Regions from separate parts of the Kribbella sp. NPDC049584 genome, predicted to be linked through region 1. Evidence: riboswitches for the same ligand, from Rfam matches in the RefSeq annotation. Region 1 holds a riboswitch; the other holds the start of a gene.
The links. A riboswitch is a leader RNA that binds a small molecule or an ion and turns the genes downstream of it on or off. The one in region 1 is predicted to bind ZMP and ZTP.
Positions count from the first base shown of each region.

Region 2: another riboswitch for ZMP and ZTP. It lies ahead of AB0J62_RS12930 (tetrahydrofolate dehydrogenase/cyclohydrolase catalytic domain-containing protein); the one in region 1 lies ahead of AB0J62_RS29425 (5-aminoimidazole-4-carboxamide ribonucleotide transformylase).

Region 1 covers NZ_JBFAPF010000010.1:36,023-43,222, forward strand. Annotated here, with positions in the region: gene AB0J62_RS29405 (acetolactate synthase large subunit) at 1-74, opposite strand, end outside; gene ilvD (dihydroxy-acid dehydratase) at 266-1,933, opposite strand; gene AB0J62_RS29415 (class I SAM-dependent methyltransferase) at 1,987-2,718, shown strand; gene AB0J62_RS29420 (nuclear transport factor 2 family protein) at 2,725-3,096, shown strand; ZMP/ZTP riboswitch at 3,099-3,175, shown strand; gene AB0J62_RS29425 (5-aminoimidazole-4-carboxamide ribonucleotide transformylase) at 3,177-4,103, shown strand; gene AB0J62_RS29430 (AAA family ATPase) at 4,108-4,647, opposite strand; partial or broken gene AB0J62_RS29435 (hypothetical protein) at 4,706-4,921, opposite strand; gene AB0J62_RS29440 (MoaD/ThiS family protein) at 4,943-5,206, opposite strand; gene AB0J62_RS29445 (exo-alpha-sialidase) at 5,214-6,308, opposite strand; gene AB0J62_RS29450 (2-hydroxyacid dehydrogenase) at 6,330-7,200, opposite strand, start outside.
Region 2 covers NZ_JBFAPF010000003.1:237,461-244,660, reverse strand. Annotated here, with positions in the region: gene prcB (proteasome subunit beta) at 1-368, shown strand, start outside; gene prcA (proteasome subunit alpha) at 415-1,266, shown strand; gene AB0J62_RS12945 (NUDIX hydrolase) at 1,335-1,895, shown strand; gene AB0J62_RS12940 (nitroreductase family deazaflavin-dependent oxidoreductase) at 1,917-2,339, shown strand; gene AB0J62_RS12935 (beta-N-acetylglucosaminidase domain-containing protein) at 2,372-4,138, shown strand; ZMP/ZTP riboswitch at 4,138-4,223, shown strand; gene AB0J62_RS12930 (tetrahydrofolate dehydrogenase/cyclohydrolase catalytic domain-containing protein) at 4,243-5,085, shown strand; gene aroH (chorismate mutase) at 5,207-5,575, shown strand; gene AB0J62_RS12920 (prephenate dehydrogenase) at 5,572-6,636, shown strand; gene cmk ((d)CMP kinase) at 6,669-7,200, shown strand, end outside.

The DNA.
Region 1 (7,200 bases):
CCTGTCACGATTTGACTGTTCGCGACCGATCCATCCTCGCTTGTGGCTGTTGTCCCGGCTCTACTGGGTCTCAGATAGTCGCCCGTGCAACAAAAAACCCCTTCGGCCGGGTTGGCTGAAGGGGCGCGCTCGACTCGGTGGTCGCGTCAGTCGGCGCGCCGCACAAGTACGAGGAGAATCGATCGCATGTAGGCATTATTCGCCGACTGACCGCGACCGGGTCAAGTTCGACGCCTCCGTGTCTCATATTTTGATACATCCGTCCCTAAATGCAGACAGCGCCCTCGGACGCAGACCGCACCAGGCGGGTGTACTTGCCCAGGACACCCTTGGTGATCGCGGGTGTGTTCGGGGTCCAGCCTTCCTTGCGGCGTTCGAGTTCCGCGGCGTCGACGTTCAGGTCGAGCGTGCGGTTCGCGACGTCGAGGGTGATGCGATCGCCGTCGCGGACGAACGCGATCGGTCCGCCGTCGACCGCCTCGGGCGCCACGTGTCCCACGCAGAGTCCCGTCGTACCACCGGAGAAGCGGCCGTCGGTGAGCAGCAGCACGTCCTTGCCGAGGCCCGCGCCCTTGATCGCGCCGGTGACCGCGAGCATCTCGCGCATCCCCGGCCCGCCCTTCGGACCTTCGTACCTGATCACGACGACGTCGCCGGGGTTGAGATCCGGTACGGCGTCCATCGCGGCGCGCTCGCCGTCGAAGACCCGCGCCGTCCCTTCGAAGACGTCGGAGTCGAAGCCCGCGCTCTTCACGACCGCGCCTTCGGGGGCAAGCGAGCCGTGCAGGATCGTGATGCCGCCGGTGTGGTGGATCGGCTTGTCGAGCGCACGGATGATCGTGCCGTCGATATCGGGCGGGGCGATGTCGGCCAGGTTCTCCGCCATCGTCTTCCCGGTCACGGTCAGGCAGTCGCCGTGCAGCAGGCCGGCATCGAGCAGCGCCCGCATCACGACCGGAATCCCGCCCACCCGGTCCACATCGGTCATCACGTACCGCCCGAACGGCTTCAGGTCGCCCAGGTGCGGCACCCGCTCCCCCACCCGGTTGAAGTCGGCGAGGGTCAGCTCGACCTCTGCCTCCCGGGCGATGGCCAGCAGATGCAGCACCGCATTGGTCGAACCTCCCAGGGCCATCACCACGGCGATCGCGTTCTCAAAGGCCTCCTTGGTGAGGATCTGGCGGGCGGTGATGCCCTTCTGCAGCAGCCCCACGACGGCCTCGCCGGACTTGCGCGCGTAGCCGTCGCGGCGACGATCGACCGCCGGCGGTGCGGCTGAGCCGGGGAGCGACATACCGAGGGCCTCGGCGGACGCAGCCATCGTGTTGGCGGTGTACATCCCGCCGCAGGCGCCCTCGCCCGGGCAGATCGCACGCTCGACCGCGTCGACCTCCTCCCGCGTGATCAGGCCGCGGACGCACGCGCCGACCGCCTCGAACGCGTCGATGATCGTGACGTCCTTGTCGCCGAGCCTGCCGGGCATGATCGAACCGGCGTACAGGAAGACCGATGCGAGGTCGAGCCGGGCGGCGGCCATCAGCATGCCGGGCAGGGACTTGTCGCAGCCGGCCAGCAGCACCGAGCCGTCGAGCCGCTCGGCCTCCATCACGGTCTCGACCGAGTCCGCGATGATCTCCCGGCTGACCAGCGAGTAGTGCATGCCGACGTGGCCCATCGAGATGCCGTCGGAGACGCTGATCGTGCCGAACTCGAGCGGGTAGCCGCCGGCCGCGTGCACGCCTTCCTTGACGGCCTTCGCGAGCCGGTCGAGGGACAGGTTGCACGGGGTGATCTCGTTCCAGCTGGACGCGACTCCGACCTGCGGCTTGGCCCAGTCGTCGTCACCCATCCCGACCGCGCGGAGCATCCCCCGGCTGGCGGTGGCCTCCAGCCCGTCGGTCACTGTCCGGCTGCGGGGCTTCACATCGACCATGCGAGTCACTCTATTCCTTCGTCACTCGACGACGCCTGTGATTGCATTCGCGGGTGAGTGACGATCCGTACGGCGACGAACGACTGGTCGAGTTGTACGACCTCGACAACCCACCGGGTGACGACCACGCCCACTACCGCGCGCTGGCCTCCGGTGCCCGTAAGGTCCTGGACTTCGGCTGCGGCACCGGCCTGCTCACCCGCTCGCTCGTCGCCCCGGGCCGGGCGGTGATCGGTGTGGACCCGAGCCCCACGATGCTCGGCTACGCCCGCCGTCAGCCGGGAGCGGATGCAGTCACCTGGATCGACGGAGACTTCCGCGCCGTCGATCCCACCGGCGACGCAGACCTCGTCATCATCACCGGCAACACGATCATGCACATCAACAACCAGGGCGAGGTTTTCGCCGCGCTCGCGAAGGCGCTCCGCCCAGGCGGCGTCATCAGCTTCGAGTCGCGCAATCCGGCGGCGCGGGCGTGGGAGCAGTGGACCCGCGAGACGACGTACGGCGAACGCGACACCTCCGTCGGCCACCTCGTCGAATGGCTCGACCTGATCGAGGTCGGCGGTGATGCCGACGGCCGAGTGGTCTTCGACGCCCACAACCTCTTCCCGGACGGCCACGACGCCGTCTACCGCAACACCCTCTACTTCCGCTCCCCCGCCGACATCACAACCGACCTCGAGTCAGCCGGCTTCACCAACATCACCGTCCACGGCGGCTGGCACCAGGAGCCGCTGACCGACGACTCGCGCCTACTGATCTTCCACGCCACCAGGAGCTGACCGACCGTGGACCGACTCGAGGCCTATATCGACGGATGGCGGCGGCATGACATCGCCGGCGTTCTAGACACTCTGACCGACGACTGCGTCGTGATCGAGTGCTACGGGCCGGTCTACCGCGGCAAGGCCCGGGTCGAGCAGTGGATGAACGCCTGGTACGGCGCGGGCGGCACCGTCGACGCGTGGGAGATCACGTCGCGGGACGGGGCCGGCGAGCTGCTCGTTGCCGAGTGGCATTTCGAGTGCACGTGGAAGGGCGAGCCCGGCGCGTTCGACGGCGCGACGGTCGCGCGGCTCGACCAGGGGCGCATCGTGTATCTCCGCGAGTACGCCACCACGGCCCCGCTGTACGACTGGACCGGGACGTGGCGCGACTAAGCTGATTGGACCGCGACTGGCGAGGGTGGGGTACCACCGGGGAGCGAAGAACAAGGCGTCGTCCGCCTGGGCGCCTCCGACTGACCTCGGAGGTCCTCGTGCGTTATGGGATGAATCCGCATCAAACGGCCGTGATGGCGCCGGTCGATCGCGCGCCGTTCACGGTGGTTTCGGGCGAGCCGTCGTACATCAATGTGCTGGATGCGCTGACCGGTTGGCAGCTGGTGCGCGAGGCTGCTGCGACGTTCGGCGTACCGGCGGCTGCGTCGTACAAGCATGTGTCGCCGGCCGGCGCGGCGCTCGGCGGGAGCGTGGTCGAGGCCTATACGCGGGCGCGCGACGTCGATCCCAAGTCGTCGTACGGCGACTTCGTTGCGGTCTCGCATCCGGTCGACGCGGAGCTGGCGGCGGTGTTGAAGCGGGTCGTGTCGGACGGCATCATCGCGCCCGGGTACGACGAGGGCGTGGTCGACATCCTGGCGGCGAAGAAGCGCGGGACCTTTCTCGTACTGCAGGCCGACCCCGGCTTCGAGCCGCCGGCAGAGGAAGCGCGCGAGCTCTACGGCCTGCGGTTGACGCAGGAGCGGGATGCGCGGCCGCTGACACGAGACCTGCTCGACGATTCGCTGCCGGACGACGCGGCCCGGGACCTGCTGCTGGGGTTGATCGTTGCCCGCTACACCCAATCCAACACCGTCGTGATGGTGAAGGACGGGACGGCGATCGGCATCGGGGCCGGGCAACAGTCCCGGGTGGACTGCACGCGACTGGCCGGCGAGAAGGCGCAGCTGTGGTGGTCACGCCGGTCGGACGAACCGCTGACCGGCGTCTCGATGGTGTCCGACGGCGCGCTCCCGTTCACCGACAACGTCGAGGAGGCCCATCGCCGCGGCGTCAGCCACATCGCCGAGCCCGGCGGATCGATCCGCTCACCCGAAGTCGCCGCCGCGTGCGCTGCCCTCGGGATCACCTGGTCGGCGACGGGAGTTCGGCTGTTCAGGCATTGAAACCTCAAGCGCTGAGCAGATAGTCGCCTGAGGCAACGGCTTTGCGGACCTCGGCCGCGGTGTCCGCGGGATCGAGCGAGGACGTGTCGATCGCGTGCGGCTCGAGCTCGCCGAGATCCGCGAACGCCCCGTGCATGCCGGTGATCGCGTCCGCGTCCGTCAGTTCCACGCCGCCGCGGGACCGGCCGCGCCGCAACGTCGTGTCCAGGTCCGGCCGCAGGACGACGTACGACAACCTCCAATCGGCCGCGGCCGCGGCCGCGCGGAACGGGGCGAGGAACCACGGACCGATTACGCCGTCCACCACCACGTCGTACCCGCCGCGCGCATAGACCGCGACCGTCGCCACGATCACGTCGACCACCACCTCGTTCTGCCGTTGCGCGCCGGGCAGGTACGGCGGGACGAAGCCGGTGCGGATCGCCCGGTAGAACTCGTCGGTCGTCACATGCACGGTCGGCCGCGGCGCATCGGTCGCGACGAGGCGGGCCACGGTGGTCTTGCCAGAGCCCGGCGGGCCGGTCAGCACAACGACGTCGCTCATGACGCCCGACGCTAACCAAACCCGCCGGCAAACTGCAGTCTTTTCTTTTCGTTCCAGGTCAGCCGGGCAGGTCGATCTTCTCCCGTTCCGGCTCCGGCGGTGCGGGCGGCGGGCCGCCCTCGAGCTGGATGTCGGGGACGATGCGGTCGAGCCAGCCCGGCAGCCACCAGGCCCGATCGCCGAGCAGCGTCATCACCGACGGCACCAGGATCATCCGGACCACGCTGGCGTCGATCAGCACCGCGACCGCCATCCCGACCGCGAGCATCTTCACCGTCGGGTGTTCCAGGTTGTTTCAGCCGCCGGCCACGCTTGGCAGGATGAGGAGTTCGTCGCCGTCGGTGAGTGGGGTGTCGAGGCCGTTGAGGTCGCGGATGTTGTCGTCGCGGAGGTAGATGTTCACGTGCCGCCGGACCGCGCCCTGCTCGTCGGTGAGCCGACGGCGCAACGGCGGCTCCAGCGCAGCGAACGCTTCGGCGACGGTCGTGCCTTCGACCTCGACACGCTCGGCGCCCCCCGCGAACGGGCGGAGCACGGTGGGCAGCCGGACGGCGATCATCCGGCCGTCATCCGATCACCGCGGCGCGCACCGTGAGTACGTCGGGGAGGTGCCGTGCGACCTCGACCCAGCTGTCGCCGGCGTCGGCGCTCGCGTAGACGCAGCCGTCACGCGTGCCGACGTACACGCCGGCCGGATCCGCGGTGTCGGTGGTCATGGCGTCCCGCAGTACCGGCACATACGACACGTCGGGCAGGCCGGCGGACAAGGGCTCCCAGGTCGAGCCCGCGTCGCGGGAACGGTAGACGCGGCACTTCGCATCGGTCGGGATCCTGTTGCCGTCCGCAACCAACGGGAATACGTATACAGTCTCGGGCTCGTGCGGGTGCACCACGATCGGGAAGCCGAAGTCCGAGGGCAGCCCGTCAGCGATCGACTTCCAGCTCGTCCCGCCGTCGTCGGACCGGTAGACGCCGTGGTGGTTCTGCGCGAACATCCGCTCCGGTACGTCGGGATGCCCGGCGAGCTTGTGCACACACTGACCGAACTCGGGGTACGGGTCGGGGAAGAACTTCGCCTGGATGCCCTGGTTGGCCGGTTCCCAGGTCGCGCCGCCGTCGCCAGTCCGGTAGACACCGCCGGTCGACATCGCGACGCTGACCCGATCGGCGTCCGTCGGGTGCGGCAGCACGGTGTGCACGGCCTGGCCGCCGAAACCAGCACCCCACTCCTTGCGGTGCGGATGGTCCCAGAGGCCTCTGACCAGGTCGAACGTGACTCCGCCGTCGGTCGACTTCCACAGTGCCGACGGCTGCGTCCCGGCGTACACGACTCCCGGCTGGCCGGCCGGCGCGGCCTGGATCTGCCAGACACGTTCCAGTGAGGCGTCGGAACCCTCGGGGAACCCGATCGAGCCCTCCGGCGGCTCGGCCCAGGTCGCGCCGAGGTCGTCGGAGTGGAACACCGCCGGACCCCAGTGCTCGCTGGTGCCGCCGACGAACAGCCGTGGCCGGTCGCCGCGGGTGTCGATGCCTACGGCGTACACACCCTGCATCTCGAACTCCGGGACCGGTCCGTCGAGACGCCACTCCGTTCGGGCAGCGTCGCTCCGGCCGATCCAGAGACCCTTCTTGGTCCCGATCAGCAGTACGGCCTCGGACATCGTCGTTCTCCTACCTGATGATTACCGTTGCGGACCTGCCACCACGTTGATCAGCGGTTCTCCGGACGCGTAGCGCTCGAGCTGCGCACGGACGAGCCGCGCCACCCGCGGGGCGAACGCCGTCGACGCGCCGCCGCGGTGGGGGTTGATCAGTACGTTCGGAGCAGACCACAAGGGATGTCCGGCAGGCAACGGCTCGGGGTCGGTGACGTCCAGGGCGGCGCTGATCCGGCGCGTGCGGAGCTCGGTCAGCAGTGCGTCCGTGTCCACGACGACCCCGCGCGCCACGTTCACCAGCAGCGCGCCGTCCTTCATGCTCGCCAGGAACTTCGCGTCGACCATCCCGCGCGTCTCCGCCGTCGCGGGCGTCAGCAGGACGACGACGTCCGCGCGGGGCAGCAGCTCCGGCAGCTCCGAGATCGGGTGTACGCCGTCCCGCTCCCGCCGCGCGACCCGGATCACCTCGCACTCGAATCCGCTCAGCCGCCGTTCGAGCGCCTCGCCGATGGCGCCGTACCCGAGGATCATCACGGTCCGGTCCGCGAGCGAGTCGTCGACCTCGTCGTACGAGTCCGGCCAGATCTCGCGTTCCTGGTTGCGGACGGCCCGCGGCAACCGCCGGTACGTCGCCAGGATCAGCCCCACCGCGAGCTCGGCCGTCGAGGCGTCGTGGACGCCGCGGGCGTTGCACAACGTGACGCCCTCGGCGAGCCGCGACTGGACGTGCTCGAAACCGGCCGTCTGCAGCTGCACGACCTTGAGCGCGGGCATCTCGCGGACGATGTCGAGCACGTCGCCGCCACCCATGTAGCTCGGCACGTAGAACTCCACCTCGGCCGGCGACGCGGGCGGCTCACCGCCGGCGTAGAAGTCCACGTCGTACCCCTTGGGC
Region 2 (7,200 bases), on a different contig from region 1:
ACCACGACATCAACGCCGGCCGGATCTTCTCCTACGACCCGACCGGCGGTCGGTACGAGGAGACCCACTTCTACAGCGTCGGCTCGGGCTCGTTGTTCGCCCGCGGTGCGCTGAAGAAGCTGTACCGCGAGGACCTGTCCGAGACCGACTGCGTGACGGTGATGATCCAGTCGCTGATCGACGCGGCCGACGACGACTCGGCGACCGGCGGCCCGGACATGCTCCGGCGGATCTTCCCGGTCGTCGGCGTGGTCACCGCGGACGGCTACCGGCGGCTGCCCGAGGACGAGGTGGCGGCGCTGGTCGACGCGGCCTGGGCCCAGCGGCACCAGCGTCCCGACGGCCCGGCCGCGACGTCCCTGACCTGACCGTGCTGATGATCTGCCCTTCGACTGATAGAGGACGACACCTTCGATGAGCGTTCCGTTCTACGTCTCGCCCGAGCAGCTGATGCGGGACCGAGCCGACTTCGCCCGGAAAGGCATCGCCAAGGGCCGCAGCGCGATCGCGCTGCAATATGCCGACGGCATCCTGTTCGTGGCCGAGAACCGCTCGCCCGCACTGCACAAGGTGGCCGAGATCTACGACCGGATGGCGTTCGCCGCCGTCGGCCGGTACAACGAGTTCGAGAACCTGCGGATCGCCGGCGTGCGGCTGGCCGACATGCGCGGGTACTCCTACGACCGGCGTGACGTCACCGGCCGGGCGCTGGCCAACGCGTACGCGCAGACGCTCGGCGCGATCTTCTCCTCCGGCGGCGAGAAGCCGCTGGAGGTCGAGATCCTGGTCGCCGAGATCGGCGCGGCTCCGGCCGAGGACCAGGTCTACCGGCTCACGTACGACGGCTCGATCGCCGACGTGCAGGGGTACGCCGTGATGGGCGGCCCGGCCGACCAGGTCGCGGACTACATCGGCGAGCACTACTCCGAGGGCATCTCGCTCGCGGGCGCGCTCCGGCTCGCGGTGGACGCCCTCGGCCATGACGGCACCGAGGTCCGGCAGCTGACCCCGGACCAGCTCGAGGTCGCGGTGCTCGACCGGACCCGGACCCAGGTGCGCAAGTTCAAGCGGATCTCCGAGGAGACGCTGGCCCGCATCCTGTCCGAGTCCCGCCCCGCCGAGGAGGCCACCGAGCCGGCCGACGCGGGCGAGCAGAAAGACACCGCGGAGACCGGCGCGCCGGACGGCGACACACCGGTCGCCCCGCCGGCGGATGATGCACCGATCGCTCCGCCGGAAGATCCCGACGACAACCGTCCCCTGTGACGGACCAGCACGAGACCTCAGCCGTCACCGACAACGTGGCGGCTGAGCCATCTCAAGGGTCGTCTCGGGTGTCGTCCCGGCCCGCCGATCCCGCTCCGTGGGAGTTGCTCGGCGAGGAGCCGGGCTTCCAGCGCTTCCTCACCGTGCGCCTGCGGCGGTACCGGATGCCTGACGGCCGCGAGGTCGAGTGGGACGTCTTCGGCCCCGAGGCCGGCATCACGTCCGGGATCACCGTGCTGCCGCTGACGCCGGAGGGCCGGATCGTCACGATCCGGATGTTCCGCGCCGGCCCGGACAGCGTGGTCACGAACCTCCCGGGCGGTCTGGTCGAGCCCGAAGAGGACGTGGCCGTTGCCGGCGCGCGGGAGCTCGAGGAAGAGACCGGCTACACCTGCGAGACGCTCGACGTCGTCGGCTGGCAGTGGTCCGGCGCCTCGTCGACGTTCCGCAAGTACGTCGCGATCGCGCGCGGCTGCCGCCCCGACGGCAAACAACAACTCGACGAGGCCGAGGACTGTGTCCCGGTCGAGCTGTCTGTGGACGCGTTCCGTGCCGAGCTGCGCACGCCGGGTGCGATGACCGGAATTGATGCGGCCTATCTCGCGTTGGACCACGCAGGCTTGCTCTAGAAAATCTGCGGAGGAATCGATATGAGCGACTGGAACGCGAACGTCATCACCCAGTTCCGGGAGAACGAAGGCAAGGTCGGCGGCAACTTCGAGGGTGCGCCCATGGTGCTTCTGCATCACGTCGGCCGTCGGAGCGGGCAGGAGTTCATCGCCCCGACGATGTACCTGGCCGACGAGACCGACCCGGCCGTCATCTACGTGTTCGCCAGCAAGGGCGGCGCTCCCACCAACCCCGACTGGTACCGCAACCTCACGGCTGCCGGTGAAGGCGTCGTCGAGGTCGGCACCGAGACGTACAAGGTGACCGTCGACGAGGTGACCGGCGCCGAGCGCGACCGCATCTACGCCGAGCAGGCGCGGCGCTACCCGGGCTTCGCCGAGTACGAGGTCCGCACCGCGGGGATCCGTACGATCCCGGTCCTGAAGCTCACCCGGGCGTCTTGACGAGCAGGTCCGCACGCTGAGTGGATAGGGCTGTGACCCCTGTGACCCCTGAGCCTCAGCAGACCAGCAGCCGTCCGGACGGGTTCGACCTCGGTGACACGGTCGGACTTGTACACGGGCCGACCACCGATCCCGATGCCGAGCGTGTCGTCCGCGACACCCTGAGCCGGGCCGGCGTCGCCACGATCGTCGACGGCGAGGCCGCGGTGACGGTTCACCTCGGCGGCACCGGTCTCGACGTCGAACCGGCCGCCGGTCTGCCGGCCGAGGGGTACGTCGTCGCCGTCGGCGACCACCAGATCGTCCTCGACGGCGTCGACACCCGCGGCACCTACTACGCCGCGCTGACGCTCGACCAGCTTGTCCAGGGCAACCATGTGGATGGCGTCGAGATCCGCGACTGGCCGACGCTGCCGTACCGCGGCTCGATCGAAGGCTTCTACGGCACGCCGTGGTCGCATGCGGACCGCCTCGACCACCTGGACTATCTCGGCGCGCACAAGATGAACACGTACCAGTACGCGCCGAAGGACGACGTGTACCACCGCGAACAGTGGCGCGACCCCTACCCGGCCGACAAGCTGGCCGAGCTCGGCGAGCTGATCGAGCGGGCTCGGCGGAACAAGGTCGATTTCACCTTCGCGCTCTCGCCCGGCCTCTCGATCGCCTACACCTCCGACGAGGACTTCCAGGCGCTGATCGCGAAGTTCGAGGCCCTGTACGCGCTGGGCGTCCGGGTGTTCAACGTGCCGCTCGACGACATCGAGTACGAGAAATGGCACTCCGACGAGGACGCGACGAAGTACGGCACGGGTGGTGGCGCGGCCGGCGCCGCGCAGGCCGACCTGTGCAACCGCGTCCAGCGGGAGTGGATCGCGACCAAGCCGGACGTCGCTCCGCTGCAGATGGTCCCGACCGAGTACTACGACCTCGAAGAGACGCCGTACAAGCAGGCCCTGCGGGAGCAGCTCGATCCGGCCGTGATCGTGCACTGGACCGGTACTGCGGTCGTTCCGGAGCGGATCACGAGCGAACAAGCGGCCGCGGCGAAAGCGGTGTTCGGGCACGACATCCTGATCTGGGACAACTACCCGGTCAACGACTACGCGCACGGCCGGATCCTGCTCGCGGCGTACACCGGCCGCGAGCCCGGACTGGCGGAGCACGTCGTCGGCGTGATCTCGAACCCGATGAACCAGGCCGCGGCCAGCAAACTCGCTCTGTACTCGTTCGCCGAGTTCGGCTGGAAGCCCGCGACGTACGACGCCGACGCGTCCTGGCGCCGTGCGATCGCCGAGCGTGCCGGGGGAGACGCCGCGACCATCGCGGCGCTGGAGGTCTTCGCGGACCTGACGACGTACGACGGGAAGCTGCATCTGATCAACGCGCCGGTGCTGGCGTCGAAGATCGCGGCCTTCAAGGCGACCTGGGACGACGGCGATCTGGCCGGGGCGATCGCTGACCTCGAGCCGTACCTGGAGGCGATCGAGAACGCGTCCGCCCAGATCCGCAGCGGCGTGATCGACCCGGAGTTCGAAGCCGAGACCGACCCCTGGCTGGACGCCTCGTTCTACTGGGGCGGCGCGCTGCGCCAGGCGCTGCGCGTGTTCGAGGCGCAGGCGGAGGGCAACTCGTCCGACGTGGCGACCGCCCGCGACGAGATCGAGCACCTGGTCACGCAGGCCAACGAGATCCGCGACGTCCGCCTCCCGCACAGCAAGGTCCCGATCCGGATCGGCGACGGGGTGGCCGACAGGTTCATCGAAGAGGCGGGGTGGTCCGGCGGGCCGGTATCCTGAGGGCGGACCGCGACTGGCGCTGAGGTGGACGACCACCGGGGAACGGTCTGCCATCCGGCTTTCGCCGCGCGCCTGGGCACCCTTTGACGAGGAGGAGTGCGCAGATGACTGCCGAGCTGATGACTGGGACCGACCTCGCCGCCGAGATGGTGGCCAAGGCGGCGGAGCGCGCAGCCGCGCTGCGGGAGCAGTATGGCGTGCAGCCGTGCCTGGCGACCGTGCTGGTCGGTGACGACCCGGCGTCGGCGACGTACGTGCGGATGAAGCAGAACCGGTCGAAGAAGGCCGGGATCGCCTCGCGGAGCGTCGTCCTGCCGGCCGAGACGACGACCGACGAGCTGGTCGCCGAGATCCGGAAGCTGTCCGAGGATCTGGAGGTGCACGGGATCCTGCTGCAGCACCCGGTGCCGGCGCAGATCGACGAGCGGGCCGCGTTCGAGGCGATCGACCCGGCCAAGGATGTCGACGGCGTGACCATGCGGTCCTTCGCGGCGATGGCGTTCGGGGATCCGGGGTTCCGGTCCGCGACGCCGGGCGGGATCATGCGGCTGCTCGCGGCGTACGACGTACCGCTCGAAGGGGCGCACGCGGTCGTGATCGGCCGCAGCCCGATCCTCGGCAAGCCGGCCGGGATGTTGCTACTGGCATCGAACGCGACGGTGACCTATGCGCACTCGCGGACCCGGGACCTGCCCGAGCTGGTCCGGACCGCGGATGTGGTGATCGCGGCCGTCGGCAAGGCGAACTTCGTTCGCGGCGACTGGCTGAAGCCGGGCGCGGTCGTCGTCGACGCCGGCTACAACGAGGGCAACGTGGGCGACGTGCACTTCGAGGAGGCGGCCGAGGTGGCCCGCCTGATCACGCCGGTCCCGGGCGGCGTCGGGCCGATGACGATCGCGCTCCTGCTCGAGCAGACGGTCGACGCCGCCGCGGCCCAGCTGGGTTAAGGGTCGCACCCGTTCGCGCCGTGCACGATCCGAGACGGCTGTCCACTCCTTGACTACTCTGGCCTAGGGTTGGGGGAGATGAACCGGCGACCAACCGGAAACGGCGTATGGAGGCGAGCACGTGGCGGTACGGGCGATCCGGGGTGCCACCCAGCTGGACGTGGACGAGCGCGAGCACCTGCTCGAGCGGTCCGCGGAGCTGGTGAAGGCGGTCCTGGAGGCGAACGATCTGGAGAACGAGGATCTGATCAGCATCCTGTTCACCGTCACGTCGGACCTGCGTTCGGAGTTCCCGGCCGTCGCGGGGCGGCAGATCGGGCTGACCGACGTACCGCTGATGTGTATGCAGGAGATCCCGGTCCCGCACGCACTGCCGCGGGTGGTCCGGTTGATGGTGCACACCGAGACACCGCGCTCCCGCGACAAGATCCAGCACGTCTACCTCCACGGTGCCGTCGCCCTTCGTCCAGATCTCACGGGCGCTCAGTGAGCGAGCTCCGCGGTCCGGTTCGCATCGTCGGCACCGGCCTGATCGGTACGTCGATCGGCTTGGCGCTCGCCCGCCTGGGCGTGGTCGTGGAGCTCGTTGACGGGAACCCCGACAACGCGCTGATGGCAGAGCGGATCGGTGCCGGCTCGCGCCTGGTCCAGATCGAGCCGCAGTTGGTCGTGGTCGCCGTACCGCCGGACCATGTCGGCGCGGTGGTGGCCGAGCAGCTCGAGCAGACCGACGCGGTGGTGACGGATGCGGCCAGCGTGAAGTCCAAACCACTCGCCGACGCCCGCCGTCTGACCGGCGATCTCAGCCGGTACGTCGGCAGTCACCCGATGGCCGGCTCCGAGCGGAACGGTCCGCTCGCCGGGCGTGCCGACCTGTTCGACGGCGCCACCTGGGCGATCACTCCGCACGAGACGAGCTCTCCGGAAGCGGTCGACCTGGTACGCCGGCTTGCCGAGGCGGCCGGCGCCCGTACCGTCGAGATGTCTGTCGAGGACCACGACCTCGGCGTCGCCAGGGTGTCGCACCTGCCGCACCTGATGTCTGCGCTGGCTGCTGGGACGCTGGCCGACGCACCGTCGTCCCACCTGGAGCTGTCCGGGCAGGGGGTCCGCGACGTCACCCGGATCGCGGCCGGCGACCCCACGCTCTGGACCCAGATCGTGTCCGCGAACTCGGGTGCGCTGACCGGCCTGCTGGAGCAGATCCGCGGCGAGCTCGACCGCCTCCTCGTTGCCTTAGGCAAGGAAGAGGCAGGCGACGAACTGACCGCGATCCTCGGCCAGGGCGTCTCCGGCGCGGTCCGGGTCCCCGGCAAGCACGGTACGCCGCACATCGACCTGGTCACGGTCCTGGTGACGATCCCCGACCGCCCTGGTCAGCTGGCCAAACTGTTCGCCGACGCGGCCGAGTCCGGCGCCAACGTCGAGGATCTCCGCATCGACCACAGCCCGGGCCGCCCGGTCGGCGAGGTCGAGCTCGCCGTCAAACCCGCCTCGGTCGACCAACTGGTCGACGTGCTGACCGAGCGTGGATGGGTGGTCCACCGGTAATTCTGTCCCCCTGCGAAGGTAATCTTCGGGGCATGATCATCGCTGTGGACGGCCCGAGCGGCTCCGGTAAGTCGAGCACCGCCCGCGGAGTGGCCACCCGGCTCGGACTGCGGTTCCTCGACACCGGGGCGATGTACCGCGCGGTGACCTGGTCGGCGGTCGAGCACGGGCTGGAGCTGGACGACACCGCCGCGGTCGCGCAGCGGGCCCGGGACCTGCGCCTGGAGATCAGCACCGACCCCGGCCACCAGTTCGTGATCGCCGACGGGACCGACGTCACGGCCGCGATCCGGGAGCCGCGGATCAGCGAGGTGGTCTCGAAGATCGCCACCAACCTCGACGTGCGCAAGGAGCTGATCCGGCGGCAGCGGGCCATCATCGACAACGCCCAACCGAGCGGCGGGATCGTGGTCGAGGGCCGCGACATCGCCACCGTGGTCGCGACCGACGCCGAGCTGAAGGTGCTGCTGACCGCCGACCAGGAGGCCCGGATGGCGCGCCGCGGCGCCGAGGTCGGCTCGTTGACCGCGGAGCAGCTGCGGGACCAGATCATCCGGCGCGACG